4 regions of the Aequoribacter sp. genome follow, and region 2 is predicted to be linked to each of the others. Evidence: predicted binding sites of a transcription regulator. Region 2 holds the regulator's gene; each other region holds the start of a gene.
The links. Region 2 encodes PhoB, which activates phosphate uptake and scavenging genes when phosphate is short. Its sites were predicted from a motif close to TGTCATAAANNTGTAACA; they were not measured.
Positions count from the first base shown of each region.

Region 1: gspC (type II secretion system protein GspC) is a predicted target of PhoB. The motif match lies at 2,650-2,667, and genes of this name have one in related genera.
Region 3: hexR (transcriptional regulator HexR) is a predicted target of PhoB. The motif match lies at 2,949-2,966, and genes of this name have one in related genera.
Region 4: ACTF5Z_RS09040 (TIGR00153 family protein) is a predicted target of PhoB. The motif match lies at 5,104-5,121, and genes of this name have one in related genera.

Region 1 covers NZ_CBFHWH010000023.1:6,855-14,508, reverse strand. The annotation lists gene ACTF5Z_RS05610 (TonB-dependent receptor) at 1-1,669, opposite strand, end outside; TPP riboswitch at 1,726-1,822, opposite strand; gene can (carbonate dehydratase) at 1,936-2,601, shown strand; gene gspC (type II secretion system protein GspC) at 2,733-3,728, shown strand; gene gspD (type II secretion system secretin GspD) at 3,745-5,763, shown strand; gene gspE (type II secretion system ATPase GspE) at 5,760-7,283, shown strand; gene gspF (type II secretion system inner membrane protein GspF) at 7,287-7,654, shown strand, end outside.
Region 2 covers NZ_CBFHWH010000014.1:13,357-21,010, reverse strand. The annotation lists gene pstA (phosphate ABC transporter permease PstA) at 1-431, opposite strand, end outside; gene ACTF5Z_RS04125 (ABC transporter permease subunit) at 428-2,605, opposite strand; gene ACTF5Z_RS04120 (PstS family phosphate ABC transporter substrate-binding protein) at 2,602-3,543, opposite strand; gene phoR (phosphate regulon sensor histidine kinase PhoR) at 3,560-4,855, opposite strand; gene phoB (phosphate regulon transcriptional regulator PhoB) at 4,861-5,562, opposite strand; gene ACTF5Z_RS04105 (hypothetical protein) at 5,660-6,283, opposite strand; gene ligA (NAD-dependent DNA ligase LigA) at 6,249-7,654, opposite strand, start outside.
Region 3 covers NZ_CBFHWH010000015.1:369-8,022, forward strand. The annotation lists partial or broken gene ppc (phosphoenolpyruvate carboxylase) at 1-2,017, opposite strand, end outside; gene hexR (transcriptional regulator HexR) at 2,034-2,882, opposite strand; gene gap (type I glyceraldehyde-3-phosphate dehydrogenase) at 3,106-4,143, shown strand; gene pgl (6-phosphogluconolactonase) at 4,473-5,171, opposite strand; gene zwf (glucose-6-phosphate dehydrogenase) at 5,164-6,612, opposite strand; gene ACTF5Z_RS04240 (bifunctional 4-hydroxy-2-oxoglutarate aldolase/2-dehydro-3-deoxy-phosphogluconate aldolase) at 6,632-7,276, opposite strand; gene glk (glucokinase) at 7,273-7,654, opposite strand, start outside.
Region 4 covers NZ_CBFHWH010000062.1:3,664-11,317, forward strand. The annotation lists gene ACTF5Z_RS09020 (molybdopterin cofactor-binding domain-containing protein) at 1-1,046, shown strand, start outside; gene ACTF5Z_RS09025 (XdhC family protein) at 1,036-2,031, shown strand; gene ACTF5Z_RS09030 (nucleotidyltransferase family protein) at 2,048-2,617, opposite strand; gene ACTF5Z_RS09035 (ABC transporter substrate-binding protein) at 2,800-5,073, shown strand; gene ACTF5Z_RS09040 (TIGR00153 family protein) at 5,209-5,889, shown strand; gene ACTF5Z_RS09045 (putative porin) at 5,952-7,169, opposite strand; tRNA gene ACTF5Z_RS09050 (tRNA-Phe) at 7,410-7,485, opposite strand; partial or broken gene ACTF5Z_RS09055 (OmpA/MotB family protein) at 7,544-7,654, opposite strand, start outside.

The DNA.
Region 1 (7,654 bases), on a different contig from region 2:
TTGCGGTGAGTGACTCGCCGGCGCGCCATACCAGCTCTGATTCTATACCCGTGTTAGAGCCACTGGCGGCATTGTTCACGTAATCGATAAAGTTGGTGCTGCCGTCCTGGCGCGGCAAGACCAATGAGCCTTTAACCTGCTGGTCGTCGCGCTCCATTACAAACAGGGTGTTAAACCAGCTCAGACCGAGCTCAGGCCAAAGGCTGCGCAGTCCCAGTTCAACATTCCAAAGAGTCTCTTCGTCAAACACTTGCTGACCTCGCAGAAGCGCGGTTTGCTCCGGCGTTTCTGCTGTGGGAATAGAGGCCAATACGTTGGTGTTGACACCGCCGGCACGATAGCCTTTGCTGACTGACAGATACGCGCGATGCGCATCGTTGACTTGCCATAGAAACGCCAGTTTACCACCGATAAAGTCATCATCGGATTGGTTGTTTAAGGCTTCGGAGTCGCTGTAGCGTGCTTCTCGATTCTCGTAACGCAAACCCAATTGCGCTTGCAGCGAAGCGCTAAGGTCCCGATCGATTTGGCCGTACACGGCCCGATACTCGGTATCGTAGCGGCTTCCAAAGAGTGCAGGCAAGTAGGTGTAGTTGCGCTCTAGCTCCTCGTCGTTGTCGCGGCTGTATACGCCCACTAGCCAAGCACCATTCGGGGTGGTGCGCGTCAGTTTTATGTCGATTTCCTGGCCGCGATAGTCTCGCCGATATTGATCAAAAGACGAATATTCCCAGTCGGGCGCGATACCGACGTAGGACCAATCTTCATCGTAGCTATACTCGGTATCGCTGCGGCTGTGACTGATTTGTGCATTCAGCTGATAGTCGCCAAATTCATGCTGATGGCGAAGCCATATGGCTCGGGTCTTCTGACGATCCCGACCCGGTTCATCCGACAGTGTCGTGCGCGTGTTGTCCAAGGAAAAGGCGTCAAAGCCGTTGTCGGCGTCGACAGTCATTATGCCCAAATCGGTTTGGTAACCGTCCGCTTGCCACTGCAACCTCAGTCGAGCTTGTTGCTCATCAATGTTGTTGGTGTCCGCGCGACCTAGCGTTGCATTCTTAATCCAGCCGTCGCTGGTATTGCCACCTAAGGCAAGTCGATAATTCAGGTTGGCCTGCAATGGCCCCGTGCTGGTGAGTTTCCAGCTTTGAGATTGATAATTGCCCAATCCTAGTTCAATGTGGTGGGCGCTTTCATGGCTGGGTTCTGAAGACTGAATAGAGATCAGACCGGCGATTGCGTTAGCGCCGTGCAGGGTGCCTTGCGGGCCGCGCAGTACCTCTACCTGGTCGATATCGAGCGTGCTCGCGCTTAAGCCCAGTCCGCTAAAATCCATGCCGTCGACCAGTAAGCCTACCGACGGATTAATGGGCTCTTGATACTGGCTGCGTTCGCCAATGCCGCGAATTTGAAAATAGCGGTTGCGAGAAGCACCGCTGGCCGCATTCAGGTTGGGGATGCGGCGCATGACATCTTCAAGATGCAAAGCGCTTTGGCTAGCGAGCTGGCTGGCGGTAACCACACTGACGCTCGTTGCAGTTTGTGAAATGGAATAGTCGCGATGTTCCGCCGTCACAATAATTTCTTCCAGCGGATTATCGGCGTGCGCGAGCGCGATGCCACTGAGCAGAATGGCGCTTGTTAATGTCGTTTTGCAGTTTTTCATGAGGTCTCTCCCGTATTGGCTAAAGAGAGAACCGGGAGAAGGTGAGGTGAGAAGCTTGAATCTATCTACACTTTTCCTACGCCGGTTCTAACCGGATCAGGTTCAAAGGGTTTACCGAAGTATCTCAGGCCAAAGCCACCCCTAAGTGCGGCGAACAATAGGGCTTTTTGGCGGGCTTTGCAAGGTGACTTTGTCGCATTAGGTGTGATTTGCTTGGACTGCATCCTACTTAGATTTAGAATGGTGCCATTCTTTCCGGGGGTGTTATGAGTCGAACGAGTATTACAGAGTTGTTTCGCAACAACCGAGAATGGGCGCGCGAAGTACACGAAGCTGACCCAGACTTCTTCGCCAAACTTGCCGCCCAGCAAAGCCCTGAATACCTGTGGATTGGTTGTTCGGATTCCAGGGTGCCCGCCAACCAGATCGTCGGCTTATTGCCGGGTGAAGTATTCGTGCATCGCAACGTTGCCAACATGGTGGTTCACACCGACTTTAATTGCCTAACGGTGTTGCAATACGCCGTCGATGTGCTGAAGGTCAAGCATGTTTTGGTGGTCGGGCACTACAACTGTGGTGGTGTTCGAGCGGCCTATGAGGACGCTGACAATGGCATGATCGATAATTGGTTGCGCAACATTAAAGACGTTCAATTTGCGCACCAAGAAAAGTTTGATGCTCTGGACAGCGACGACGAAAAAGTCGATCTGTTGTGCGAGCTGAACGTGATGAGTCAAGTGGCCAACGTGTGCCGAACTACGATTGTGCAAAACGCCTGGGCTCGCGGGCAGCAGTTGGACGTACACGGCTGGATTTATCGTCTAAAGGACGGCCTGTTGCGCGACCTGAATTGCTCCGCGAATAGCGTCGAGCAGATCCCTGAAATGTACCGTGTTATCTCGAAGCATTCTGATCTGGCAACCTTGCGCTAGAGTCGATAGACTCTGCTGAGTCCCGATTGGGACACTTCAACGCAAGGCTGTCGTCATTTTGTCGTATTTGTTCGATAGACTGGGACGTTTAGCGTTACAATCGAGCAACAGAGGCGGCAAGACACAACATAATGACGAATGCGCAGTTTCCACAGGCCCTGACTACCGCAACGAGATGGCTTTCTCAGGATCTTGTGTTGGCTCGGCTACGCCTTGCGATTATTGCTTCTGCGTTAGTTTGGGTGGGACTCAATCTGGCAAAAGTGCCTTGGTTGTTCGTCGACACCAATATTGAGGTGCCCGCACCTACTGTCGTCGTCGATGCCGTCGACACGTCCCAAGTCACTGTTGATATCGATGCAATGAAAGCGTGGCACTTATTTGGTGAAGCCAACGGGAGTGCAGTACCTACGGTAGTTGCTGCCCCGGCGGTTGGTATTGAAGACGGCGCCAAAGAAACACGCCTCGACCTCGTGTTAGTTGGGGTGCTAGCGGCTCGCAGTGATGGCTTGGGTCAGGCCATTATTCAGTACCGTCAAGACCAATCGATTTATCGAGTGAGCGATGCTTTGCCTGTTAGCGGGCGCGTCTCTCTTGCCAAGGTGTTGCCAGACCGCGTGGTGTTGGACAATAACGGCACCTATGAGCTGTTAAAGCTTTACGATGAAAGTGCCTTGGCCAAGCGTCTGATGTCGACCGCGAAGCCCGCGGTACGTCAACCCACGCAAGCGCCCAGTGCTGCGCCGACCTCCGACGCGAATGAACCCAACGAGCGCGATTTGGCACGCTCTGAACGGCAAGCGCGACTAGATGCGAGACAGCGTGATCGGTATTACGATAACCCAGAATCTTTATCTGAACTTGTCTCGGTGGCGGCTGTGCGCAGTGCCGATGGACAGTTGGCAGGGTACCGAGTGTCTCCAGGCCCCAAAGGTGAAGAGTTTCAAGCCCTTGGGTTTCGTCCTGGCGATGTTGTAACCGAGGTCAATGGTTTGAGTTTGTCAGACCCGAGCAATGCTCTGGTGCTGTATCAAATGCTGAAAAGCGCAAGTGAAGCAAATTTTGTAATTCAACGGGGGGGCTCGCAAATGAACCTTACCGTGCAAGTGGGCGGTGATCGTCCCTGATTTATAGGTGATAAGAATGGTAAACCGCAGTTTTCGATTCATTGGCGTGCGCAAGCCCTTTCAGGCAGCGGCAGCGGTACTGGGTATGTGCATGTTACTCGCCGGCCCTGCAGTGAAAGCTCAAGAATATACGGTGAATTTGAAAGACACCGACATACAGGAACTCATCAAGTTTGTTGCCGAGGTGACCGACACGACCATCATTGTCGACCCGCAAGTGAAGGGTAAGGTCAAAGTGGTGTCCAGTAAGCCCATCAAAACCACCGAGCTGTACAGTCTGTTTTTGTCGATTCTAGATGTTCACGGTTACACCGCCGTTCGGTCGGGCGACGTCATTCGTATTGTTCAAAATAAAGACGCGCGCTCGAGCCCTGTAGCAGTGACGGATCCATCGCAAAACGATTCGACACCGGCGGGTGAGTATGTCACCCAGGTGATTCGGTTAGAAAATATCAGCGCCGCTAAGTTGATCCCAGTATTGCGGCCTTTGGTACCACAACAAGCCCACATGGCCGCGTATACCCCCAGTAACGCAATCGTCATCTCGGACTTGGCGTCCAATATTTCCCGCATTAATGAACTGATCTCGCAGATGGATCAGTCGGCCATTCAGGAAACCGATATTTTGCCCTTAGAATACGCCGTTGCTGAAGACGTGGTCAAAATGCTTGAGCAGCTGAATAAGTCTGAGGCGGCGCAAGCCGGTGGTGAAGAAACTGTGTTGTTGGTAGCCGACACGCGCACCAACAGCGTATTAGTGACGGGCGATGAGCTGCAACGAGCACGTATGCGCGCTTTGGTTGAGCACTTAGATACACCTTTGCAGCGCGCGGGTAATGTCAAAGTTGTCTATCTGAAGTACGCCAAAGCCGCCGACGTGGCGCAAGTTCTGACGAAAGTCATGCAAAATATCGGACGGCTAGACTCGTCTAAAAGCAAAACCAGTGGTGGGCACGATGCGACCATTGAAGCTGACGAAGGTACCAATTCCTTGATTATTACGGCCGACACAGACGAGATGGCGGCATTAGAATCGGTCATTTATCAGTTGGATATTCGTCGAGCGCAGGTGCTGGTAGAAGCCATCATCGTAGAAATGGAAGTCATTGATGGACAAAGCCTGGGCTTGCAGTGGCTGTTCGCCAACGATTCTGGGGTTTATGGTAGTAGTGTCTCTTCCGATGTCAGCACGGCGGGTGCGATATCTTCAGCGGTGTTAGGTGGTAATGCCGATGCGGCAAACCCTGTGGGTGATTTCGACTTGGGGCAGCTCGCCGCTGCGCTGGCGGGCTCACCAGGCTTGACTCTAGGGTGGGGGGCTATTGATAACGACTTGTCGATGACCGTCATCCTGAACGCGCTGAAGAAGCAGTCAAATGCCAATATTTTGTCAACGCCGACCTTACTGACCCTCGATAATCAAGAAGCGTATATCACGGTGGGCCAGAATGTGCCTTTCGTGACGGGTGCGTATACCAACACTGGCAGCGGTGGTAGCGGGGTTCAGAATCCGTTTCAGACCATCGAGCGCGAGAACGTGGGTATTACTCTTACCGTGACGCCGCATATTAACGACGGTGACTCGGTGGTGCTTGATATCGAGCAAGAGGTCTCGAGCTTAACGGGCTTGTCGTCGATTGCCTCGGATTTGATCACCAACGAACGTAAGATCCAGACCAAAGTGCTAGCGGGTGATGGCAAAACCGTCGTGTTAGGTGGGTTAATCAAAGATAACGTGCAGGATGGAACGCAGCGCGTGCCTGTCCTTGGCAGTATTCCTTTGCTTGGGCGTTTGTTCCGTAACGATGCGGTTGAAGTGACGAAAACGAATTTGCTGATCTTTATTCGCCCCACCATTATTCGTGACGATAGAGCCTTAGATAACGCGACTGCTAGCAAATACAAATTCATCCGAGAGCAGCAACTACAGCGCCGAGCCAAGGGCAGCAATCTGCTGAATTCTGATCGTATGCCGGTGTTGCCCGAGTGGCAACGCGATATTCAGGCGCTTGATGCGATGCAGGAGCAGCAATGAGCGAAGCGCTGGCTACCTCTGACCAGGCGGGTATGAGCGGGCTGCGTGCGCCTGTGCGTTTGGCTTTTTCCTATGCTAAGCAGGCTGGCGTTGTGCTGCGTGCGGGCGATGCGGGTTATGAGCTGTTAAGCGTCGGCAATCCAAAGCTCGAGACTCTGGCCGAGGTTCAACGCATTTTGGGGCAAGGGTTTAGCGTCGTCAAAGTCGACAGCGAGACCTTTCAGAGGGCCTTAACTCTCGCTTACCAGCGCGATAACCAAGAAGCCGTGCAAATGGCCGAGGACTTGGGGGCAGATGTTGATCTGTCGCGTTTAGCTGAAGCCATTCCTGAAACCGGCGATTTGATGGACGCTGAAGACGACGCGCCCATTATTCGCTTAATTAACGCGATTCTGTCGCAAGCGGTGCGCGATAAAGCCTCAGATATTCACATTGAAACTTTCGAGGACCGCTTGAGCGTGCGCTTTCGCGTGGATGGCATTTTGGCTGAGGTACTGTCCCCGAAGCGTTTGCTCGCGCCCTTGTTAGTGAGTCGTTTGAAAGTGATGGCGAAATTGGATATTGCCGAAAAGCGTATTCCTCAGGATGGCCGTATTTCAGTGCGAATTGCAGGCCACGCCATTGACATCCGGATGTCGACAATTCCATCGGCCCACGGCGAGCGCGTGGTGCTGCGATTATTAGACAAAGAAGCCGGACAGCTCCAGTTACAGCAGCTATCGATGCCTCAGCAAGTCCTGTCCGGCTACACCGAGGCGCTAAAGCGTCCTTACGGTATTATTCTGGTCACGGGACCTACCGGCTCTGGTAAAACTACGACGCTATACGCGGGGCTTACCCACATTAATCAGACTTCGCGTAACATTATGACCATCGAAGATCCTGTGGAATACATGCTGCCCGGTATTGGCCAAACTCAAGTAAATTCCAAAGTGGACATGACGTTTGCTCGGGGGTTACGGGCGATTCTGCGACAAGATCCCGACGTGGTTATGGTTGGCGAGATCCGCGATTTAGAAACCGCGGAAATTGCCGTGCAGGCCTCGCTGACAGGCCATTTGGTGCTGTCGACTTTACACACCAATACCGCTATTGGCGCTATTACGCGGTTGCGCGATATGGGTATTGAAGCTTTTTTGCTGTCGTCGAGTCTCGTGGCGGTGATGGCCCAGCGTCTCATTCGCCTATTGTGTAAGCAGTGCAAAGAGGCGAGGCCATTGAGCGACGCTGAGCGTAAATTGCTGAGTTTGCCCGATGACGCCGAGGTTGATCACCTCTATCACCCTAAAGGCTGTAACGCGTGCAACGGCTCGGGCTATAAAGGCCGAACGGCCATTTACGAGTGGATTGACGTGGATCGCGCGCTGCAAACGCTCATCCACGACGGTGCCAGCGAGCAAGCGATGACCGACGCCGTTCGAGCAAAATCTCCCGCGATCTTAGACGATGGTCGGGCTCGAGTTTTAAGCGGTAGCACCTCGTTAGAAGAGGTGCTGCGCGTAACCAGCACCATGGGATAACCCATGCCAGCTTTTCGCTATAAAGCCTTAGACGCCGATGGTAAGCTCGTAAAGGGGTTGTTAGAGGGCGATTCTGATCGCCACGTGCGGGCCTTGTTGCGCGAGCGCTCGCTGCGACCTGTGGCTATCGACGATGCGGGCAAGGTGGCGCTTAACGATCGAAAATCGCTGGCATTTCTATTTACCGCGACGAAAGTGTCGACCGGCGATTTGGCTCTGATGACTCGCCAGTTAGCGACTTTAATTCAATCTAATATGCCTATTGACGAGAGTTTGCGCGCCGCGGCGGAACAGTCTCGTAAGCCCAAACTCAAGGCTCTGTTATTACAGGTGCGCGCTCGAGTCGCCGAAGGTTACACTTTGGCTTACGC
Region 2 (7,654 bases):
TAGCGATAAGATTCGCCATGGCGAGTCGCAAGTTCCAGCGTATCAACATCGAGTGACTTATAATGGCCCAGAATCCTGCCTTCTATCTTGTGTTGCAACAGGATTGCCGATTCGGGCTTACTTCTAACAACATCTCGGCCCTTTCGATCTAACCGTATCAGCCGGCCCTCAGCCGGCTCTAGCGCGCCTTGATCGACAAGTAGCGCGGAGTCGTCGCGGTAAATCGGTAGCCCCAGCACAGCAGTGTCGGTCGCCGTATAGGTCCATTGATAGATGGGCATCGGCCACCATTGGGGCTTGGCTTGCTGCAATAGCAAAGCGAGCATAACGCCCAAACCCGACAGTGCCAGAACTAAAGCTCCCGCGCAGAAGAACATCACGGCATCATCAAAACGCCATAGAGACCTTTGCCTGGCAAGCGGACTTGTCATAATTGCGCAACTCGTTCGCGCAGCCTGACTCGAACCCACTCGGCAACTGAATTCAGCACGAAGGTGAACAGGAAAAGCAACAAGGCGATAAACATAAGCACGTGAAAATGTACTGAGTCGGGCACAACCTCGGGCATTTCAAGGGCTAAGGTGGCCGACAAGGTCCGCAAGCCCGTGAAGAGACTGGGATCCATGGTGGCGGTATTTCCCGTCGCCATAAGTACAATCATCGTTTCACCAACCGCCCTTGCAAAACCCATCATCACTGCTGAAATGATACCGGGCGCCGCTGTCGGTAATACAACCGATTTTGCCGCCTGCCACTCACTAGCACCCATCGCGAGCGCGCCCTCACGTAAGTAGGGTGGCACCGCCGCCAAGGCATCTTCTGCAATCGAGTAGATCGTTGGAATGACGGCAAAACCCATGACTAGGCCGACCACAATGGCGTTACGTTGCTCGTATTCAATGCCCCAGTTATGGGCTAAATACGACACCAAACTGTGTGACGTGCCGCTCGCTGTAAATTCCGAAAGAGCGCTGGCAATTAGGAGTGCAAAGGCAATAGCAGCCGCACTGAACAGCAATTCAAAGCCCGACAAACGTGCCTCAGTCCGGTTACCTGGCAGCAATCTCCAGATTCTTGAGGCTAGATACAAGCACAACGGAACCGCTATAACAAAAGAAACTATCAAGCCTAAATTTTGTTCCAGCCAAGGCGCAAGCCAAAGCCCTGCAACCAGACCAAGTATCACGGTTGGAATCGCCGCTAATAGCTCGACCAGAGGCTTGATACGAGCACGCAGATCGGCTGTCAAAAAGTAAGAAGTAAAAATTGCCGCAGCTATCGCCAGAGGTGCAGCAAACAAGAGACTGTAAAATGCGGCTTTCACAGTACCGAGTATAAGAGGTGTGATAGAAAACTTCGATTCCGCAGTAGGCGTCAAAGGCATGCTCTGCCAAATGTATTGGGGACTTTCGTAACCCTCGTACATCCGACGTTCAAACAGACTTAAAATACGTAAGCTCCGCTCGCGCGTATCGACCTTCAGACTCATAAGCTCGTTGCCCGTTGCGCGAACTATGACACCGTCAGGAGTCATATACCAAGCGGGTTGAGCCGCATGTGACAGCGGTGGTTCCCGTAGCGAGAAATATTGCTGGCTCTGAAAGTCCGTATCAAGCCACTCAAGGTTTCCGCTACTGCTTGCGACAATTAATCCTCCAAAAGGTGGCGCGAACACCTCAGCTATATCGGTATCTGTCAGCGGATATTGATCTAAGAGACTCAGCGCAGGGCCTTGTTCATCAAAAGAGATGCCGTAGATATGGACTAATGTGTTGCTATCGATTAGCGCAATTCCATAAGATGAGCGAAGTACCCTGACAAATGTGAGCTCAGACACATCCGAAAATCGTCCCGCAATCATGCTTGAATCGCTCTTATAAATCCAATACCGCCCGTCTTCAGCGACCGATAAAAGCATTGCGCCTTGGCCAATAAAATGAACGCTGGAAATCTCATGAGCTGTGTCGAGGCTTAATTGTTGTTGCAGGATGACCTGCGTCGACGTTGATACTGGGCCACGCTCAGATCGAGCGACGAGCCACTCAACTCGATCTTCGTAGTGCAGCAAAATATGGAACACATCCTCGTTCTGGGCTTGGACTCGCATAGCCTCTGGCAGCTCCGCCAGTTGCTGGGAGACGATGGGTTGCTGAACTTTTTGCGCTGAAGATTTGCCTAAAAACCAGTCGTAATCACTGTAAAGCCTGAGCACTCTATCGCTCGTTACCGTCACAAGCACGGATGCGCTTTGCTCGTCTACCGCAAGTCTGACGACATTGCCAAGGTTATCTTCATACTTTTGCTCGCCAGGGTTGCCGAGCGTGAAAACCTTGAAGTCGCCGGACGCAGTGTCTTGCGATAGATACTCGGTCTCACCCAGCGCAGCAACAACAGGGCTGTGCGTATCAAGGTTATAAGTGATTATCTCTGAGCGAGTATCAGCCCAAAATAGCGGCCAAGACGCCCAAATCAAGAATAGGAAAATAGAGGCGATTGCCAGCAATACTAAGGTTGCTCCAGTGGTCACAGCCACCGTAACAATACGATCGATCCATCGACGAGAGGGAGCCAGTGCGGATCTAGCGTCGGTATAGCGAGATTTCATAAGCCCAACTCTATTCGAATCTTCGTGCGCACGTCCTCGGGGAGCGGGATAAACCCCGAGCGTTTAATAACCTCCTGTCCTCGACCCGACAGAACGAGGTCAACAAAGTCTCGCTCAGCGCCTCTCAAGGGCGACGCTGCAGCTTGATTAACGTACAAGTAGAGAGGTCTTGCCAAGGGGTAATCGCCCTTTAAACTGGCCTCCGGCTCTGGCATATAGGCTTTAGAATTCTCATCTGCGCTGATTGCAAGGATTTTGACTAGGGGCGATTGATACCCCACACCACTGTATCCTATGCCGCGAACCGAGCTGCCGACGGACTGAACCACTGAACTCGATCCTGGCTGCTCACCAACGCCTGTATCGAAATCGCCACCACACAAGGCGACTTGTCGGAAATAGCTGTAAGTACCCGAAGCGGAATTGCGTCCAAAGGTCGTGATTTTTTGTTTATCGAATGACTCAGCACTCAGCTCCGACCAGTAGTTGATAGCCTGATCAGCGCCACACCGACGGGTCGCCGAGAAGACCGCATCGACTTGCTCAAGACTGAGTTGCGCCAAGGGGTTCTGCCAGTGGACGAACACCGCTACAGCGTCCACTCCAATAACAACCTCGGTTACGTCGTAGCCGTATTCTTGCCGAAACCTCAGCTTCTCCGCAGGCGACATGCGCCGACTCATAGGTCCGAGACTTGCGGTGCCTTCTTGTAATGCGGGCGGCGCCGTACTTGAACCATTGGCCTGCACCTGCATCACAACATCGGGGTATTGCTGATTAAAAACCCTCGCCAGGCGAGTCATGACACCACCCAAGGTATCAGAGCCTACACTTGAAAGTTTGACCGCTGGACTGGCCGCATGAACAGCCTCGACGCACAAAGCTAAGACCAGTAATGCAATGAACTTGCTAGCGAAAGTATTGCGATAAGCGAACATGGCACGTGTCATAAAATCAGAGGTCGCGACTCATTCTATGAAAGCTCAAACTAAAACAACTGCCTGCACCGAGCTCTGACTCGATTTTCAGTTGCGCCTCGTGGCTGGCTGCGACATGCTTCACGATCGCAAGTCCTAGCCCCGTGCCACCTCCGGCAAAGGAGCGCGATTCATCGACACGATAAAAACGCTCGGTAAGACGCGGAATATGTTCCTCCGCAATCCCCAAACCTTGATCGCAGACCTCAATGCAGAGCGCTTTGTCTGTTTCACTTAAGGTTAAGGATACCGGCTTTCCCTCTGGCGAATACTTCAGCGCATTGACAACCAGATTACTGAGCGCACTAAACAACTCCCTGTAGTCTCCCTCAATTTTCGCATTTGGAACGGCGCACCGATACTCGATGGCTCGAGATGGATACCCTCCCCTCAAATCTTCCACCACTTCGCCGCATAGGGCGGCTAAGTCCACCTGCTCACGCACTCGTTTTTTTGTTGCTGTCGCCTCAATCTTTGACAGCCACAACAAATCACGCACTAAGTTTTCCATGCGCTGTGACTGCTGAGCCATCTGTTCAAGGGGTTTTATCAACGCCGCGGGCAGCATCTCCGATTGCGATAACAGCGTATCCAGATAACCCGATATCACCGTAAGTGGCGTTCGAAGCTCATGTGATACATTGCCGACAAAGTCCTGACGCGTCTGTTCTATTTGCACCAGCTGTGTGACGTCCCGCACCAGTATAAGACGATCCCCGATACCGAAAGAACTCACTTCCACTTGCAGATGTCGCGCAGGAAAATCGTTGGTGCTGAACGTCAGGGGTTCAGTATAGTCACCCACGATCATGTAACTCGAAAACTCAGGATAGCGCACCAAACTTAACAAGTTTTGACCTTTATCTTGCGGATACCGTAAACCCAATAGGTATTCCGCAGAGCTATTACTCCACTCGATCAAACCTTTCTGGTCGATGAGGAGTGCACCATCACGCAAAGAGCGAAAAGAATCACGAAGGTAATCAACAGTATGCTGTAGGCGCGATCGCGCATCTCGATTGTGGCGTTGTATTGCGTACATCTGATCCAGCATCATTCCCCAAATACCCGAGCCCTCAGGAGGCTCAGATTCGGGGTGGTCAATCCATTGCAGTACCCTGCGGAGCTGCCATAAGTAACCGAACACAAAAAACAGCAATACGACCGTCAACGCTTCGGCCGTCGCGCCAATCACCCAACCAATCGCCGCGGCGATCAGTAGCAACAGAACAATGGTTTGAAGTTCTTTGTACCAACGCCCTACTGCACGCATAAGGTCTAAATCCCAGGCGGAGAAAAGCGATAACCCGTACCGCGTACGGTCTGAATAAAGTGGCTGCAATCACCCATGTCGTTTTGCAACGCTTTACGTAAGCGACGAATGTGGACATCAACCGTACGCTCCTCAACATAGACATTACCGCCCCATACCTGATCGAGTAGCTGACTGCGTGTATAGGCGCGTTCTGGATGTGACATAAAAAAAGTCAGTAGTTTAAATTCAGTCGGTCCCATCGCGAGCGGCTCACCCGCGAGGAACACACGATGGCTACTCATATCTAAGACCAACTCGCCCGCCTCAATCCTCTCGGACGAAGGCATGGCGCCACTGCGACGTAGCAATGCTCGGATTCTTGCAATGAGCTCACGTGGGGCAAAGGGCTTAGTGATATAGTCATCCGCGCCGACGTCTAACCCCTGAATGACATTGTCTTCCGAGGTCTTTGCCGTTAGCATGATCACCGGAATTTCTTCAGTGAGCTTATCGCGTTTGAGCCGTCGAAGCAGTTCAATACCGCTGCCACCTGGTAGCATCCAATCCAGCAGGACAATATCAGGGCGACGATCAATGATAATTGCGTGAGCGTCCATGATGTTATCGGCTTCTATGCAGCGCAAATCGGCGATTTCTAGGGCCATGCGCAACATATCCCGGATAGCGACCTCGTCTTCAACAACCAATACTGAACAATTTTTCACGGCAACAACTCCTTGCGCGGATACTGTAATATTGCAACATTATCGCGTGCAAGGCATGACAATTCTGTGACAAAGTGAAATAAAAATGACTGTTGCGTTAAAACCAGTCGAACCAGCCCTTATTCGCAGCATCGAGACGACTCTTGCACCCTTGCAGTTGCGTCCTGTACCGCCCAGCGCGAGCGTGAACTTTATTGGCTACACCGACCAGCCACGATTTAGATTTATAAGTTCCTCTCGCGTAGCCACCCTGCCCCTCATGATAATTAAGATACAGCGCTCTCGCATCGGTCGCTGAAACGCCGTTCTCTTTATACGACAGCTTGTTGTACCAGCCGATAAAATCAATGGCGTCATCGAACTCGTCGCGGTCGGCGCCGTAGGCGCCCGCATCACGTTTATATCGCTCCCAAGTACCCGTCAGTGCCTGAGAATAACCGTAGGCATTTGACGGCCGAAAACCGGGGATAAAGCCAAGAATCTTTTTGCGTGGAGGCTTTGCCTTCGCCTCAAACTTTGACTCTTGGTGGACAATCGCCATCATAGTGGGAATATCCGCATCCCAACGTTTTGCTGATTTTTTTGCGCTCTTGTACCAGCCTTTTTTTTCGTCAAAAATAGCGCAAATGTTGTCCAAATCGCTTGGAGGTGCAGTCGTACACCCCGCGATGACGATAAGTGCTAAGCTAAATCCAAGCCGACTTACGCGCGAGAAATTCATCTTCGTTTATTACCTCCACACCCAAAGCTTGCGCTTTTGTGAGCTTACTCCCTGCCCCAGGGCCTGCAAGCAACACTGTGGTCTTTTTAGACACACTCCCTGCCACACTTGCACCCAAAGATTTCAACAACTCGGTCGCCTCTTCGCGAGAAAACTGCTCGAGTTTGCCTGTTACCACCCAAGTCTCTCCAACAAGCGGTGCGTTGTCGACATCAATCGGCGCTACCTCAGGCCATGAGAGCCCCGCTTGCAATAGCGTGCTGATCACATCTAAGTTAGTCGATGAGTTTAGGAATGATCGAATGTGGCTTGCAACGATCGGACCGACATCCGGCACAGCCAGCAAATTATCAACAGACGCCGCTAATAGCGACTGAATCTCGCCAAAATAGTCCGCCAGCCGCTCGGCCGTTGTTACGCCAACTTCGCGAATGCCCAACGCATACAAAAAACGGGCGAACGTCGTCCGTTTAGATCGGTTTATCGCATCAATGAGATTTTGAGCCGACTTGGAGCCCATTCTTGGCAACGCGGCAAGCTCAGTGAGAGTTAGACCATAGATATCGCTGGGGTCCTTCAACCGCCCTATGTCCACTAGCTGTTCCACTAACTTCTCACCAAAGCCCTCGATATCCATGGCTTTGCGCGACACAAAATGAATAATCGCACCCTTACGCTGTGCAGAGCACGTCAGCGCCCCACTGCAGCGTTGTACCGCCTCACCCTCTTCGCGCACGATTGCGGATCCGCACACGGGACATTGCGAGGGAAAAACAATCTTCCTCAGCTCCCCTCGCCGCTCTTCCGGCAACGCCCTCGCCACCTGAGGGATAACATCACCAGCGCGCCGAACGACCACTAAGTCACCAATCTCCACCTGCAGACGTTCGATTTCGTCTGCATTATGCAGAGTTGCGTTACTGACGACGACACCGCCCACCGATACCGGCTCGAGTCTCGCCACAGGTGTTATCGCACCCGTTCGACCCACCTGAAATTCAACATCCAGCAAATGCGTTAAAGCCTCTTCAGCGGGAAACTTCCTAGCGATTGCCCAACGTGGTGCCCGCGACACAAAGCCCAGCTCGGCCTGCTCGGCCAATGAATTCACTTTGTATACAATACCATCAATGTCGTAGTCTAAGCCGCTCCGGCGCCGAGACAGTTGCTCGTAGTAATCAATGCAGGCCTGAATGCCCGAGACGGCTTGCACTTCATCGTTAACGGGTAGCCCGAGCGATTCGTACCACCGTAGCAACCCATACTGGCTATCGGGGATATCCACACCTTGGGTCACACCAACGCCATAACAGTAAAACGCGAGCGGCCTTTTGGCTGTGATCGTGGGATCTAGCTGGCGCAAACTACCTG
Region 3 (7,654 bases), on a different contig from region 2:
AGTCAGGGTTATGGCGCACGTAGTCACGGTAGTGCTGGCAAGACGCGTCGGCAAGCCTGTGCATCAGCTCTCGCCATTCTTGCTTGGGTTTTGGTGGTGGTGAAACGTTTGCCTGTAAAATTGCGCTGCTGTAAAGAGCAAGGGTGTTACCTGCAAGCGCAGGTAGGCCCAGTTTCGTTCGGATCATTTCACCTTGCTCGGTGACACGCAACCCCTGTGCTAATGAACCGGGTGGTTGCGACAAAAGAGCGGCTTGGGCGGGAGCTCCACCTCGCCCTATTGTGCCACCTCGGCCGTGAAATAGGGTCAGTGCAACACCCTTGGCTTGGCAGGTCTTAATGAGCGCTTCCTGCGCCTGATACTGAGCCCAAGAGGCAGCGAGAACCCCAGCATCTTTTGCCGAGTCGGAATATCCGATCATAACCATCATGTAGTGTTTGATGTAATCACAAAACCCTTCGAGTTCGAGTAGTTGTTGCACAACACTCTGGGCGTTTTGAAGATCGCTGAGCGTTTCAAATAAAGGCGCGACGGGCAGCATGCTTTGGCACCCAGCCTCTTTCATAAGTAGGTATACGCTTAAAACGTCAGACGCGGAGGAGGCCATCGATATCACATAGGCGCCGAAGGCCTCACGCGGGTGATTCGCGATGACTCGCGTCGTCTGCAACACTTCGCTGACTTCGTCGCTTCCGGTGAATGAGCGAGGAAGTAAAGGACGCGGATTGTTTAGCTCCTTTAGCAGGAATTCGCAGCGTTCAGACTCGCTCCATTGGTTATAGTCTCCCAGGCCGAGCGCCGCCACAATTTCGGCGATGGCTTGGCTATGACGCCCCGATTCTTGACGAATGTCTAATGTGACTAAGTGTGGACCGAACGCGTGAACTCGTCGAATGACATCGAGCAGCAAGCCTTTTGCGATGATGCTCATGCCGCACTCGTGCAGCGAAGCGTAAGTGAGTTCGAGCGGTGCCAAGACCTGTGCTTTAGTGAGTGGGATTGGTGCCGCTTTGTCATCTTTGATCGCGTGCATTAGGCCAGTTCTCTGTGTTTCCAACAGATCGCGCAAAGGCCGCAATAAGCTGCGATAAGGCTCGTGTGCGTCGCCCACGTGATCGCGTACACTTTGATTACACTCGGTAACCGAGAGTTCTTCAATCAAGGTATTTAAGTCGTGGCTGAGTAAATCGGCGGCCTGCCACTGACTTAAAAGTAGCGTTTCTTGCGTGATGGCTGCCGTGACATTGGGGTTGCCGTCACGGTCGCCGCCCATCCAGCTGGAAAATTTTACCGGCGTCCAATCGAGCTTTGCCTCTGCTAAATTAAGCTGTTGGCGCATGACGTCGAGCTCTCGTAAGAAGTCTGGAACGGCTTGCCATAGGCTGCGTTCAACCACCGCATAACCGCCTTTGGCTTCGTCAATCGGCGAGGGGCGATTCACGCGGAAATCACGGCTGTACCAAATTTGAGTGATTAACGAGCGCAAGCGGGCGACAATTTTGACTTGCTTACTCGGAGTGTCCTCATGCTCTAGCATGCCCAAGCACTGATCGATTTCGGCATATTTGTTGATCATCGTGCGCCGAATAATTTCGGTAGGGTGGGCGGTCAAGACCAAATCGATCTTTAGGTTGTCGAGAGCGTCCTCCAGCGCTTGCTGGCTGGCATTGATCGTCTGCAATTTGCTTACGGCTTCGCGCAGTATCGCCGCAGGATTTTGGCCGTGGTCATGGCTGGTAGAATGGTGCTGGTCGGCAATGTTAGCCAAGGTCAGAAATTGGCCAAAAGCACGCGCAACGCCCAAGGCTTTTTCATTAGAAATGGGCGATAGTAGATGCTGCAGATCTTCAAAGTCGTTTTTTGCGCGCGCGGATTTTGACAAACGTCGAATGGCTTCGATTGTTTCGTAAAATGCTTCTCCCTCGGCTTCGGAGATAATTTCTCCTAGCAATCGCCCCAGCAATTTAACATGTTTACGCAGGGGTTCGGTATTTGCTGAGGTGTTTGCTGGCGACATAGAGTGACCTTTGTGGTTAATCCTGACTGAGGCGCGTGGGTTTAAGACTGTTTTTGATACGGGCAAGGTGCGGCAAAAATTCCTCACCTTTGCGGAGCGTGACACCGGTGGCCAGTACGTCCAATACCACAAGGTGCACAATCCGAGAGGTCATCGGTAGATATTCATCGGTATCCTCTGGCACATCCAGCTCCAGGGCCCATTGGCAGGTCTGCGATAGGGCAGAATTGGGTGCCGTAAGGCCCACGACGGTCGCACCATTTTCACGAGCCAATTGTGCCGTCTCGATTAACGTTTTTGTGCGGCCGGTGTGGGAAATGCAGAAAAATAAGTCCCCGACGCCGCCGGCCGATGCCAGCATGCGTTGCATAAGCGGGTCGTGATGAGACGATACCGGGGTGTTGAACCGAAAGAACTTGTATTCTGCGTCGGTTGCCACTGCTGCGGAGGTTCCCAAGCCAAAAAAGTATATGCGACGGGCTTGGACTAACTGATCGACCACTCGAGCGACCAAGGCTGGATTGATGCTATCGCGCACCAAGCTAAGTGCATGAATCGAATTGTTAAAGATTTTCGGCGTAAATTCGTCTGATGAGTCTTCGAGCTCCACGGCGGAGGAAACGTAGCGAACCCCTGACACTAACGATTTAGCGAGCTTTAATTTGAAGTCGGGAAATCCGCCCGCGCCAAAACGCTTGCAGAATCTGTTCACGCTGGGTTCGCTGACCTTTGCCTTGGCCGCCAGCGTAGCGATTGACGACTGAGTAGAGGCCTCAGGGTCATCAAGAATCACTGCCGCAACCTTCTTCTCTGATTTGTTCAGATTCGGTAACGCGGTGGATATTGTCGCGAGTAAATTTTCCATGGAGGTGTCTCTTTATCGGCCCTGCCGCTTGCGGGTATCAGTTCTTCTACTATCTGCTCGTTACAAAGTTACATTTTTAAGCCTTCTTATACACTATAAAACAGTTTTTTTGCAAAAATTACGCGTTTTTTCGTAATAAAAAGAAAAAAATATTGACTGAGCTCGGGGTTGGGGGCAGTATTTGTGTAACAAAACTACATTTTAACGGTTTTTGGGAGGCAGCATGATTAAGATTGCGATCAACGGATACGGTCGAATTGGACGAAATATCTTGCGCGCTTATTACGAGCGGCCAGGGCTTCGTGAAAGCATGACAATCGTTGCGATCAACGATCTGGGCGATGCTGAAATGAACGCGCATCTCACTCGGTTTGATACCGCACACGGACGATTTGGCTTCCCAGTTCAAGTGGTCGATTCCCACCTCGTTATTGACGGTGACCGTATCAAGGTATGCTCAGAGCGTGATCCCAGTCAGTTGCCTTGGAAGTCACTTGAAGTTGATGTGGTGTTTGAATGCACCGGTATTTTTCGCCATCGTGCTGATTTGCAAAAACACATTGACGCGGGAGCCAAGCGCGTCATTCTGTCTGCACCGGGCGATGATCTAGATGCCACGATCGTCTACGGCATCAACCACGATACCATTAAGCCGTCGGATACAATTATCTCGAATGCTTCTTGCACAACCAATTGTCTGGCACCTTTGGTGGCTCCTTTGCATCAAGCGGTTGGTATTGAGCAGGGCTTTATGACCACGGTCCATGCGTACACTAACGATCAATCGTTAAGCGATGCGTACCATTCAGATCCATTCCGCGCTCGTGCTGCTGCGCAGTCAATGATTCCAACCAAAACAGGCGCCGCAGCTGCGATTGGTTTAGTCGTTCCTGAGCTCAACGGTCGTCTTGACGGGATGGCGGTTCGGGTCCCAACATTAAATGTATCTCTGGTTGACTTAACCTTCGTCGCAACGCGTGATACCACCGCGGAAGAGATCAATTCGATTATGAAGCAGGCGGCCGATGCAGACGGCTACGGCGTGCTTAGCTACAACGCACAACCTCTGGTGTCGATCGACTTTAACCACACCAACTTCTCAAGCAACTTCGATTCTAATCACACTCGTGTTGATGGTCGTTTGGTAAAAGTGCTGGCATGGTATGACAACGAGTGGGGCTTCTCGAATCGTATGCTGGATAACGCACTGGTGTTTGCGGCTTCAGCGAGTAATGGCAAGGATACCAGCCAAGCCGCGTAAGTTTTTTTAAGGTACCCATGTTGAGTCCTGTCTGTCTTGGTACCTTGTAGGGGAGCGTCTGCTCCCCTTTTTTTATTCCCATCGCCGCATCGGCCTCGGATTTTCAAATCTTGGTATGTCGTTAGCGCAAGGACTCGTGATTTGTTTTGCGAACACTCAGTGCGCTGCTTTGACTGAGCGCGACTGGCGAGGTTGTCGGCGAAAATGTTTGAGCGCGAGGCGATAGACGAGTGCGAGTTTTTGAGCCGTCGCCATTAGCGCGAAGGAAGCGTGCGTGAGCAAAATAAATCGCGAGGTTGTGCGCGGCGGGCGGTACTTCAAAAATGGACTCAGTCGGCGTAGTACACCTGCAACGGTGTCTGCTGCTGCAGCGCAACCGCTCTGATGGGCATATCTGACGCGTGACTTTCTGCCGCAATCGCCTGTTCAAATACCTCGGCCTTATTGGTTCCGGTGATGTGAAGCAGCAGGTTGCGCGTTCGAAGCAAGCGGGCTAGCGTCATGCTGATGCGCGCATGCGGTGCAGTGGTAGGATGCACCGCAATCAGGGCATGTGGGCTTTGCGGATCAAGCCCCTGAGTTAGAGCGGGTGTATTCGGAAAAAGCGAGGCCGTATGAGCATCGCCGCCCATTCCCAAAATGACAAGGTCGAAGGTGGGCAGGGCACTGAATTTCGCGTCCAGTGTTGCCGCGCCTATCTCGGGCGTATCATCGCCTGAATACAGCGATGCAAATTGCGCGCTTGTGGCCGCGTTCTGTAATAAGTTCTCATAAACCAAGGCTTCGTTGCTGTCGGCGTGATCTGGCGCGACCCAACGCTCGTCAGCAAGAGTGACCGTAACTTTGGACCAATCCAATGACTGGTTTTGACTGAGTGCCTGGAAAAAACCCATGGGTGTACTCCCGCCCGATACGACGAGGTAGCCGTGACCGCGCGTCTCGATAGCCTCTGCCAGCGTTTGTGCTGCGAACCTTGCCAGCTCTTGGTCTAGAGTCGCACGAGAGTCAAATCGGTTCCATTCATTCATGCCAGCTACGTCCGTCTTTTTCAATCAGCAACTCTGCTTTTGCGGGGCCCCAGGAGCCAGCGTGATACTGTTTTGCTTGGATGTTTTGTAATTGGCAAGCGCGAATGAGTGTGTCGCACCAGCGCCAGCTTTCTTCAATCTCTGAGCGGCCAACGAACAACGATTGGTCGCCATTTATGGCGTCTAAGAAGAGACGTTCGTAAGCATCTGGAATGCGGTTCATCTCGGACGACCCCAAGAAATCAAGATTTAGGTCGTGGGTGACGAGGCCGAGCTTGTCTTTAAGCGTCTGTTTTTTTGCCACCATTTTCATTTCGATGCCCTCATTGGGCTGTAGACGAATTACCAATGAGTTTGGGATGTTGTCGCCACCTGAAAAAATGTTGTGCGGTAGTTTTTTATAGGTAATGACAATTTCGGTCATCTTTTCAGGCAGACGTTTTCCGGTTCGCAAATAGAACGGCACGCCGGCCCATCGCCAGTTGTCAATGTGTGCTTTGATCGCGACAAAGGTCTCGGTATCTGATTCTGGATTGGTGCAGCCTTCTTCTTCGGTATAGCTCGGCACGCTCAGGCCTTGGCTCCAGCCTTGGCCGTATTGCCCTCGAACAACGTGATCGGCGACCGTATCCACATCGATAGGACGAAGAGCTTTTACGATCTTCACTTTTTCGTCGCGGATACTTTCAGCGGACATAGAGTTGGGTGGTTCCATTGCCACCAAGCATAGGAGCTGCATCAAGTGGTTTTGTACCATGTCTCGCAATTGACCTACCTTGTCATAGTAGGACCAACGGCCTTCAATACCGACAGTTTCAGCGACTGTGATTTGTACGTGGTCAATACAGCTTTGATCCCATTGCGCGTTAATAAAACGGTTTGCAAAGCGCAATACCAGCAGGTTTTGTACGGTTTCTTTACCCAGATAATGATCAATGCGATAAATTGAGCCTTCTGGGAAGTAGCGCCCAACGGTTTCGTTTACCTTCTCTGAACTTGCTAGGTCTTCACCAATGGGCTTTTCTAAGACGATGCGACAATCGCCGGTCAGGCAGTCTGCACTGGATAGATTATCGCATATTGGCGCGAACAGGCTCGGTGGCGTAGCCAAATAGAACAAGCTGACTCGCGTATCGTCCAGCCATTTTGATAAGGTGTTCAGGTTTTTCGCGTCGCTGAAATCCGCTTTGATATAGGTAAAGTAGCTCGCGAACTTCGTCCATCGCTCTTCCGACCAATGTGTGTGATTGATTGCAGATTGCATGCGCTCTTTTAATCTTGATAAAAACGCATCGGTCTGAACGTCATCGCGCGCGACTGCCGCAATGCGAAACGACTCGGGCAGTAGCTCGCAGCCACTCAAATGGTACAACGCTGGAAATAATTTACGAGCGGACAAGTCGCCGCTGGCGCCAAAAATAATCAGATCTGTCGGTTGCATGGCCGATCTCCTTGTTAGTCTAGGCTGCAGCGACGATATCGCTGGCGAGGACTACGGCTTCGGCCGCCAATTGTCGAATGGCGTCCCAGTTTTTGGATTGAATCGCATGTTTTGGTGTGATCCATGAGCCGCCCACGGCAATGACGGCGGGTAAGCTAAGATAGTCTTTCAAATTGTTGGGCGAGATTCCGCCTGTTGGACAAAACTTTACATGCGGGAAGGGGCCCGAATAGGCTTTTAAAGCCTTGGCGCCGCCGTTGGCCTCAGCTGGGAAAAACTTTAAAATTTCGTAGCCTGCATCCATCGCTGCGATCATTTCTGAGGCGCTCGATACACCCGGAAGTAGTGGTAGGGCGGTTTCTTTCGCTGCATCAAAAATCGATTGGCTAGAGCCCGGTGATACGATGAATTGTGCTCCTCGATCCCTACAGGCTCTCAGTTGGTCACCGTTGCATACGGTGCCCGCACCGACGATGGCGTTAGGTACCGCTTTGGCAATGCGTTCAATGGCTTCTAAAGCACAGTCGGTGCGCAGAGTGATTTCCAAGGCCGGCAGACCGCCGGCGACAAGTGCCTCGGCCATAGGGATGGCTGTGTCGAGATCGTCGATAACCAGTACCGGAACGACAGGCGCAGCCGTGATGAAGTCGTAATTAATGCTCATGAATTCTCCAGAATGTTCAGGCGCTCGGCAGCGCCAAGCAAGCCTAGGTGATCTTTAGTGATGACTCTAAGGACAATAGGTTGTAAATAGGATTTGAAACGGCCTTTGGCCTCAAAGCGAGCGCGGAAGTCGCTGTTTCGCAAGAGTTCTGGATAGCGTGGCGTGATGCCTCCAGCGATATATACGCCACCCATAGCGCCAAGCGTCAGGGCGAGATTGCCCGCGGTTGATCCTAAGATAGCAAAGAATGCATTCATGGCTGACAGGGCCAAACTGTCGCTGCCATCATTCGCCGCTTGCGCTATCGCCGCAGCGCTATCGAATTTTGCTTCCCGGCCCTTGATATTGGCAATGGCCTCATAAATGTTGATGATTCCC
Region 4 (7,654 bases), on a different contig from region 2:
TCGTGGGCGACAGCTGCGAAATATGGGTGGGCAGCCAAAACCCCTTGGGGGCTAAACACGCTGTGGCAGAAGCTTTGGGCATTCCGGCTGAGAATATCATCATTCACAATTATCTGATGGGTGGCGGGTTTGGGCGTCGCTCGTTTTACGACACCATCGTGCAAGCGGCAAAAATTTCGCAGCAGGTGGGCAGCCCTGTGAAGTTGGTGTGGTCGCGCGAAGAGGACATGCAGCACGACTTTTATCGCCCAGCGTTTAGCAGCCGTTTTCAAGCACAGATTGATTCGAAGGGTCAGCCTGTGGCGTGGCGTAATCTGTTCGTGAACAAAGGCGAGCCACACGAGGCTCCACATATTCCTTACGCCATACCCAATGTCTGGATTGGTTCGGTAGAGAAGCAAATGCCTATCCCTACTGGTCCTTGGCGCAGTGTCGATCACTCGCAGCACGCCTTTTTTACCGAGTCGATGATTGACGAACTAGCGCACGCGGCCAAACAAGATCCGCTGCAGTTCCGTCGAACTTTACTGCAAGACAAACCTCGCCACCTCGCCATTATTGACCGTTTAGAAGAACTGTCTAACTGGCAGCAGGTCCTGCCCGAAGGTCATGGTCGAGGTATCGCGATACACGAATGTTTTGGATCGATTGTCGGTCAAGTGGCAGAGGTCTCTGTACAAGATGGCACATTGCGCGTGCATCGCGTCGCTTGTGTTGCGGACCCGGGTTTTGCCATGTCGCCTGATGGTTTTACGGCACAAATGGAATCGGGCATTTTATACGGCATGTCGGCAGCCTTGAGCGGTAACATCGAGATCCAAGGCGGTGCGGTTAAACAATCGAATTTCCACGATTATACGTCGGTGCGCATGGCTGCGAGCCCCGAAATTAACGTCGAGATTTTCGATAGTGGTGCTCCCACTGGGGGTGCAGGCGAGCCCGGCACGCCGCCCATTGCGCCTGCTATAACCAATGCCATTTATGCGGCTGTTGGTGTACGTGTGCGTGAGTTGCCGGTTGCCAAGCAGGGTTTTAATGTCGCTTAAGCTTCAAGTCACACACGCAGAGATTATCGGAGCAGCGCTTAAAGCGGTGCGTCAGGGGCTTGATGCTTGGCTGGTCACGATTGTCGAAATCACCGGGTCGTTGCCTCGACCCTTGGGCTCAATGATGGTCCATAGCGAGTTAGCGACCCTAGGGTCGGTCTCGGGCGGCTGTGTTGAAGAATGCCTGATCGAGCGTTTGCAGTTGGGAGAGTTTCCTGCAGGTACGGCGCGATTAACCAAATACGGCGTCGATGCCGATGATAACGAGCGCTATGGGCTTCCCTGTGGCGGTAAGTTAACGCTGTTAGTCGAAGCACTTGGAGCGCGTGATGAATCTTGGCTACAGGAATTGCACGCTACACTTTTAGCTCGACATTTTGTCGAGCGAGCCATCAAACTTGAGCCTTACCACTGTTCTTTGAGTACCACCTCGATGTTGAATTCGCCGGCGGTTGATTGGCAGCAAACCTGCGGTATGCACCGGTTAGGTCCAGAGCATCGTTTAGTGTTGATCGGGGCGGGGCAGTTGGCTGAGACCCTGTCAGCGCTTGCTCTACAAATGGAGTATCAGATTATTGTGCTCGACCCGCGTCAGGATAAGGTCGACGGATGGCGGGGCTCTGACGTGAGTGTTCACGTGTTGATAGGGATCGATCAGCTCGCCGCCTACGCCGATTCACACACCAGTTTGATTACACTGACCCATGACCGCGATATTGATGATAACGCGTTGTTTGCCGCTGCAGACTTGCCCTACGTCTTCATTGGCGCCTTGGGGTCACGACGTACGAGTGCGAATCGCAGTTCACGGTTGCGAGCAAGAGGGTTAAGCGAAGAGGCACTTGCGCGCATTCACGCGCCAGTAGGCATCGATATCGGTAGTAAAACACCGATGGAAATTGCGGTGTCGATCTTAGCTCAGCTCACCCAGCTTAAGCGTGGTGCCATGAGTCAGTCTGGCCAAGTTTGTCGCAGCGTGGCGTAACCAAGCGAGCAGGCGGTCAGCACTGCCAAGCTTGGTAGTCTTCTTGGGTATCGATATCGACCAAGATTCCCGCATCGTTAAGATCTAGCACACGGCATAAATCTGAGTGCTTTTTGATCAAGTCTTTAGCACCTTGATCGCCCTTCAGTAACGCTAGTTCTGGCCACAGTGAGTGCGAAAAACCGCGCGGGTTGCCCCACTGCTGTTGATAGCTTGGAATCACAATCGAGTGATGTTGCAGTTCGTGCGCAATTTTCTGGAAAGTAGACGCCTTGACCAAGGGCATATCGGCCAGGTGCACAATGACGCCGCCCCAAGAGTCGGGCAACGCGCCAATAGCGTGCGCCAGTGTGTGGCCTAAGCCTAAGTCTGACTCCTCAACGCGAATACAGTTTGGCCCGCATAGTTGCGCGATCAGATCGTCTTCTTTCCGACAACTCAGGGCAATGCGGTAGCTCAAACCACTGTCGCGGCACAGCTGTATTGATCGCTCGAGGAGCCGGGTTTCCCGCCAGGACAGCAAACGTTTGTCTGTTCCCATGCGGCGGCTTTGACCCGCGGCGAGTATTAAAATTCCTACTGGCATCTTGCCCTCAACGTTACCCCTAATTGAGTTTGCCTGAATTTAAATGGGTTTGATAGGACATGGCGAGGCATTACGAGTGCGCACAAAGCGTAGGGTGCAGTAAGCATTTTATTTTGCGCGTTCATTTTAATGCCTGTTAGAGCGTTTCGTTTTACACTTAGGGCTTGAAATTGGGAGTAGCAATGACGCTAAGAGTAGGGCTCATTTTACTATTGTTGTGCACCAACGCGTTTGCCAACGATTTGCAGTACGTGCGGGTTCAGCTTGAATGGAAATATCAGTTCGAATTTGCAGGCTTTATAGCCGCCAAAGAGCTGGGCTATTATCGTGAGGTAGGGCTTGATGTCGACTTGGTGGAATACGAACCAGCGGTCGATAATATCTTGTCGCTGATTCAAGGCGACGCCGATTATGTGGTGCACAATTCCAACTTGGTGGTACACGGTGGCCACATTGCGCCGGTTGTAGTGCTGGCCACCTACTTTCAGCGGTCGCCTTTAATTTTTGTGACCCACCCATCGATTCGGACCCCCGGAGATTTGGTTGGCAAGCGCATTATGGGTACGACCGATGAGTTTCGTTATAGTTCACTCGCCTTGCTGCTGAATCACTTTTACGTTAATTCCACTAACTCCGATGTTCGTGAACACACCTTCAGTATTGACGACTTTATTCAGGGCAAAGTCGATGCGATGAGCGCGTTTCGCTCGAATCAGCTCTACGAGCTTGATCGTTTGGGTGTCTCCTACAATGTCATCGACCCTGCCGATTATGGTTTTGTTAGCAGCGCTGTAAGCGTATTGGCCACCCAAAACGCTGTTGTGCAAAACCCTGAGCAGACCCAACGTTTTGTGGAGGCCACGAATCGCGGTTGGCAATACGCGCTCGATAACGTTGATGAAGTCATCAACATGATCTTAGAGCGCTACTCGCAGCAAAAAAGTGCGGAGGCGTTACGCTACGAGGCTGCGGTTTCCGAACAGATGATGCAGTTAGATCTGTTTCCGCTAGGCGCCACCAGCGATGAGTTGGGCCAGCGCATTTTTAAGCAGTTAAAACGAAGTGGCTTGTTACACGCGGATGAACAGTACAAGCAGTATACGCTGGACACCCTGTTAGCGAAGCTCGGTCAAGAAATGCAGTTAAGCCCGTCGCAGCGTCAATACGTACTCGATAAAGGCGAGCTGATAGCCTGCATTCAAGGCGATAATTTGCCCTTGGAGGCATTTCAGTCACAAGCGTACGTGGGTATTGTGGCAGAGCTGCTGCAAGCGGCTTTTCGGCGTGATGTACCCGTACCCTTGCGCGTGCATCCGGTGGCATCCGGCGAGAGCTGGCAAGAAGCCTTGTCGCGCGGGCGTTGCGATTTTGTCTCGATGGCTGTTGCCAACGGCAAAGATAAAAACTTTTTCTACAGCCGAGAGTATTTACAGCAGCCCTTACTTTTAGCCACCAGCATCGATACCTTATTTGTTAGCGACTTGCACCGATTAAGTCAGCGAACCATTGGTACCGTAAATGACGAGCCTATTCTTGAGCGACTCCGTGCTACTTATCCAGAACTGAAGTTTGTGCCACAAGATGACTCGCGCGACGCTCTAACCGCGGTCGCAAATGGTGAACTGTTTGGTTATATTGACGAGTCCAGTGTCATTGCAAACCAAATTCAAAAAACGTACTCCGATTCGTTAAAGATTGGCGCAACTCTGGGGCAGGGCATTGGTTTTGCGATGGCCGTAGCCCAAGGTAATAACGAACTACTCGAGATTTTAGACGGTGTCGCTGCGCGAATCAGTAGCGATGAGTTAGCGATACAGCGGGCTTACAACAATTGGGTGAGTGTGCGCAATGAAACAGCGTTTGACTACACCTTGTTTTGGCAAATCTTTGCCGGTGTGGCCGTAGCCGGTGCGTTTTTGTTTATCAATAATCTGCGTTTGCGCCGCCTGAGCCACCAGTTGCTGACCATGTCAATTACCGACTCGCTCACGGGAGTAGGTAATCGCGCACGAGCTGATCAGCTGCTTCGGTCTGCGCATCGGGATCTTAAAAAGGGTGCGCCAGGTTGTGGTTTGATTTTATGCGATATCGACCATTTTAAAACGATTAACGATACACATGGTCATCAGGTCGGTGACGTTATCTTGAAAGAGTTCGCGGCTACACTATTGTCGGCTATGCGCAGTGATGCTGAGATTTGTCGGTGGGGTGGTGAAGAATTTTTGATACTGATTCGAGAGACCGATGAGCACGGCCTGCAGGTATTGGCTGATCGCCTTCGCACCTGTATTGCTGAAACCACCTTTAGTGCAGGGCTAAAGGTCACCGCAAGTTTTGGCTTTGGTATGCAGAATCCAAACATCAGTATCGATCGCAACATTACCAACATCGACGATGCCTTATACCAAGCCAAAAATTCGGGGCGGAATTGCGCTGTGGCGGCGGATATTCATTAACACCACGGTAATACTGCCCTTTATGACAAGTATTACAATTAGTTTACAGTTTTGTTACACTGCGTCTAAGAACCGCTTGTAGGTTCCTAAAAACCCTACCTTTTTAATCATACTCGTGAGAGTACGGAGCGAAAAATGTCGATTAGAATGCCTATTGCTGATTTGGTGGTTAAGTCACCAATCGAAACCATTACCCAACACATCGCTGCTACGCTAGAAGCGACCGAGGCGTTGTTACCATTTCTAGAGGCCGAGTTCAGCAAAAGCTGGGAGCAAGCTGCAGAGCTTCATAAGACTGTAGTAGCCAGTGAACATCGTGCCGATGAATTAAAAGCCGAGTTTCGCAAGAATATGCCAAAGCGCTTGATGATGCCGGTATCGCGCACCGATTTGTTACGCCTGATTACATCGCAAGACAAAATTGCTAACTGCGCGAAAGATATCGCTGGCATTATTGTCGGGCGTCGAATGCGGTTTCCAAAGCCTATGCGCGCTGGAGTCCTCGATTTCGTAAGAACTTCCGTCGAAGCGGTTCGTTACGCGAAAGAAGCGGTTAATCAACTGGATATTTACGTGAAGTCGGGCTTCGGGCAAAACAATCTTGAGCGTGTCGAGGCGGCCTTGGCTCGAATTGATGAAGCCGAGCGGCAAACCGATACCATGCAAAGCGATCTGCGTGCCCAGCTGTTTAAGCTAGAGAAAGACCTTTCGCCAGTCGAAGCCATGTTTTTGTACGAAGTCTTGGTTTGGATTGGCGACATTGCCGATAACGCCGAGGATGTGGGTAACCACGTTCAGTCGATAGCACTTAGCTAATCAGGCTGATAGGTCACCCATATAAAGCCCCAGTCTTGTGGAAGGTCGGGGCTTTTTTGTGGCTAGTACTTCATCGAGAAATCAAGAACCAGACGCTTGTAATCCAGCGGGTTTGGGTCGGTGTAGGTGGTTCTTTCGGTATCCGAGTACAACAGGTTAATAGCGAGGGCAGAGCTTGCTTTGTAGCTCAGCGTTAACTGTGACCCTTCGCCTCCGGTACCGCCACCCGCGAAATCTGAATCGGTGAGCAGTGCGACGGTGGCTTCGTTTTCGAGATTCTGCCAAGCGGCCTGAAAAGCCCAGTCGCCGGTATTTTTTGCTTTACCAATATTTAGGCCAAGCACGTAGCCCGTGTTGTCGCTGTTTGCTTGCGCGTTCTCGATCCAGTGCGCAAAGCCGTTGACGCTGCTCGTAAAGTTGGCTTCTACGAATGCCTCGATGACGTGGTAGTCGTTAGTGAAAACACAGGTGCCGTTGTTGCAGTCTTGATAGTTACCCAATTTGATGGTGTCGCCGGACCAAAAGGCTGCATCGCCTGATAGGTTGGCTTCGAAATAACCTAAACCAAGGTTTAACTTCGTGTCGCCTAATTGGGCTTTATACATCCCTTGCAAAGCGTAGACAGCGCGTTCATTGCTATTTTTGGTGTCGCTCTCAAGCCAAAAGCTGCCGGCGGTCAATTCGAAATCACCCGTCTGCGTGGTTAAAAATACACCTTCTGGGCGGTAGTCAGAATCCCACACTAAACCGTATTTGCCGGGACGATGCAGCGGGTTTTTCATTTTGCCCGCAAACACGTTCACTTGATCATTTAAGGGGTAGATAACGTACGCCATATCAAGCTGCAGTCCTTTGCTGGTACCGCCGCCACCAAGGGTCTGGTTGGTTGATGTGGGGCTGTCGCCACCTGAGGCCACACCAAACACGCCAGTAAAATCGTTGCCTTTATAAGTCAGCGATGCGCGTGCACGGAGTCGCTCGCGTTCGCGACGGTCTGAACCTTGCTTCTCTATAGACTCATAGCGCAAGCGGAAATCGCTCGCTAGGGTTACGCGCGACTCTTGCGCCGATTTTGCAGCCACCGGATTGCGCTTAGCTAACGCGGTCAGATCTTCGACCGGCACCTTTTGACCTTCGACATCGGCTAGGCGTTGCTCAAGCTTCATCACCAGCGCTTTAAGTTGATCTACCTCAGACTTGAGTGCATCCACATCGCTACCGCCGGCGGCGATTGTGTGTGCTGATGCGAGTGCAAGAGCAAGTGGGAGTGTGCGGCGCATAATTGTGGTCTCTTTATCGATGGCGGGATCCTATCGTTAAATTATGTCACTTTTATTACAAAGTGACATTTAAGCTACATTTTTATTGCAGATGTGTGTCATTAAAGTGACGGTTTTATGTAATTATTGTTACGAGTTCTGGGTGTTAGTGTTTGAACGATGAAAAAGGCGATGGCGTGACAAAACCATGCACCCAGAGTGAACATCACGTATCGAAAAATTGAGGTTTTTTGGGGAGGATGGTGCCCAGGGACGGAATCGAACCGCCGACACGGGGATTTTCAATCCCCTGCTCTACCGACTGAGCTACCTGGGCGCAAAAAGCGAAGGCGCGTATTAAACCTTTGCGCGGGCCTGTAGTCAAGAGGCCTGCGTTAATTATCGATGATGATTTCAACCCGCCGGTTACGCTGGCGGCCCTCTGGCGTTTCGTTGGTATCAACCGGTTCGGTATCGGCAAAACCTGTGACCGAAAAGCGCGTCTC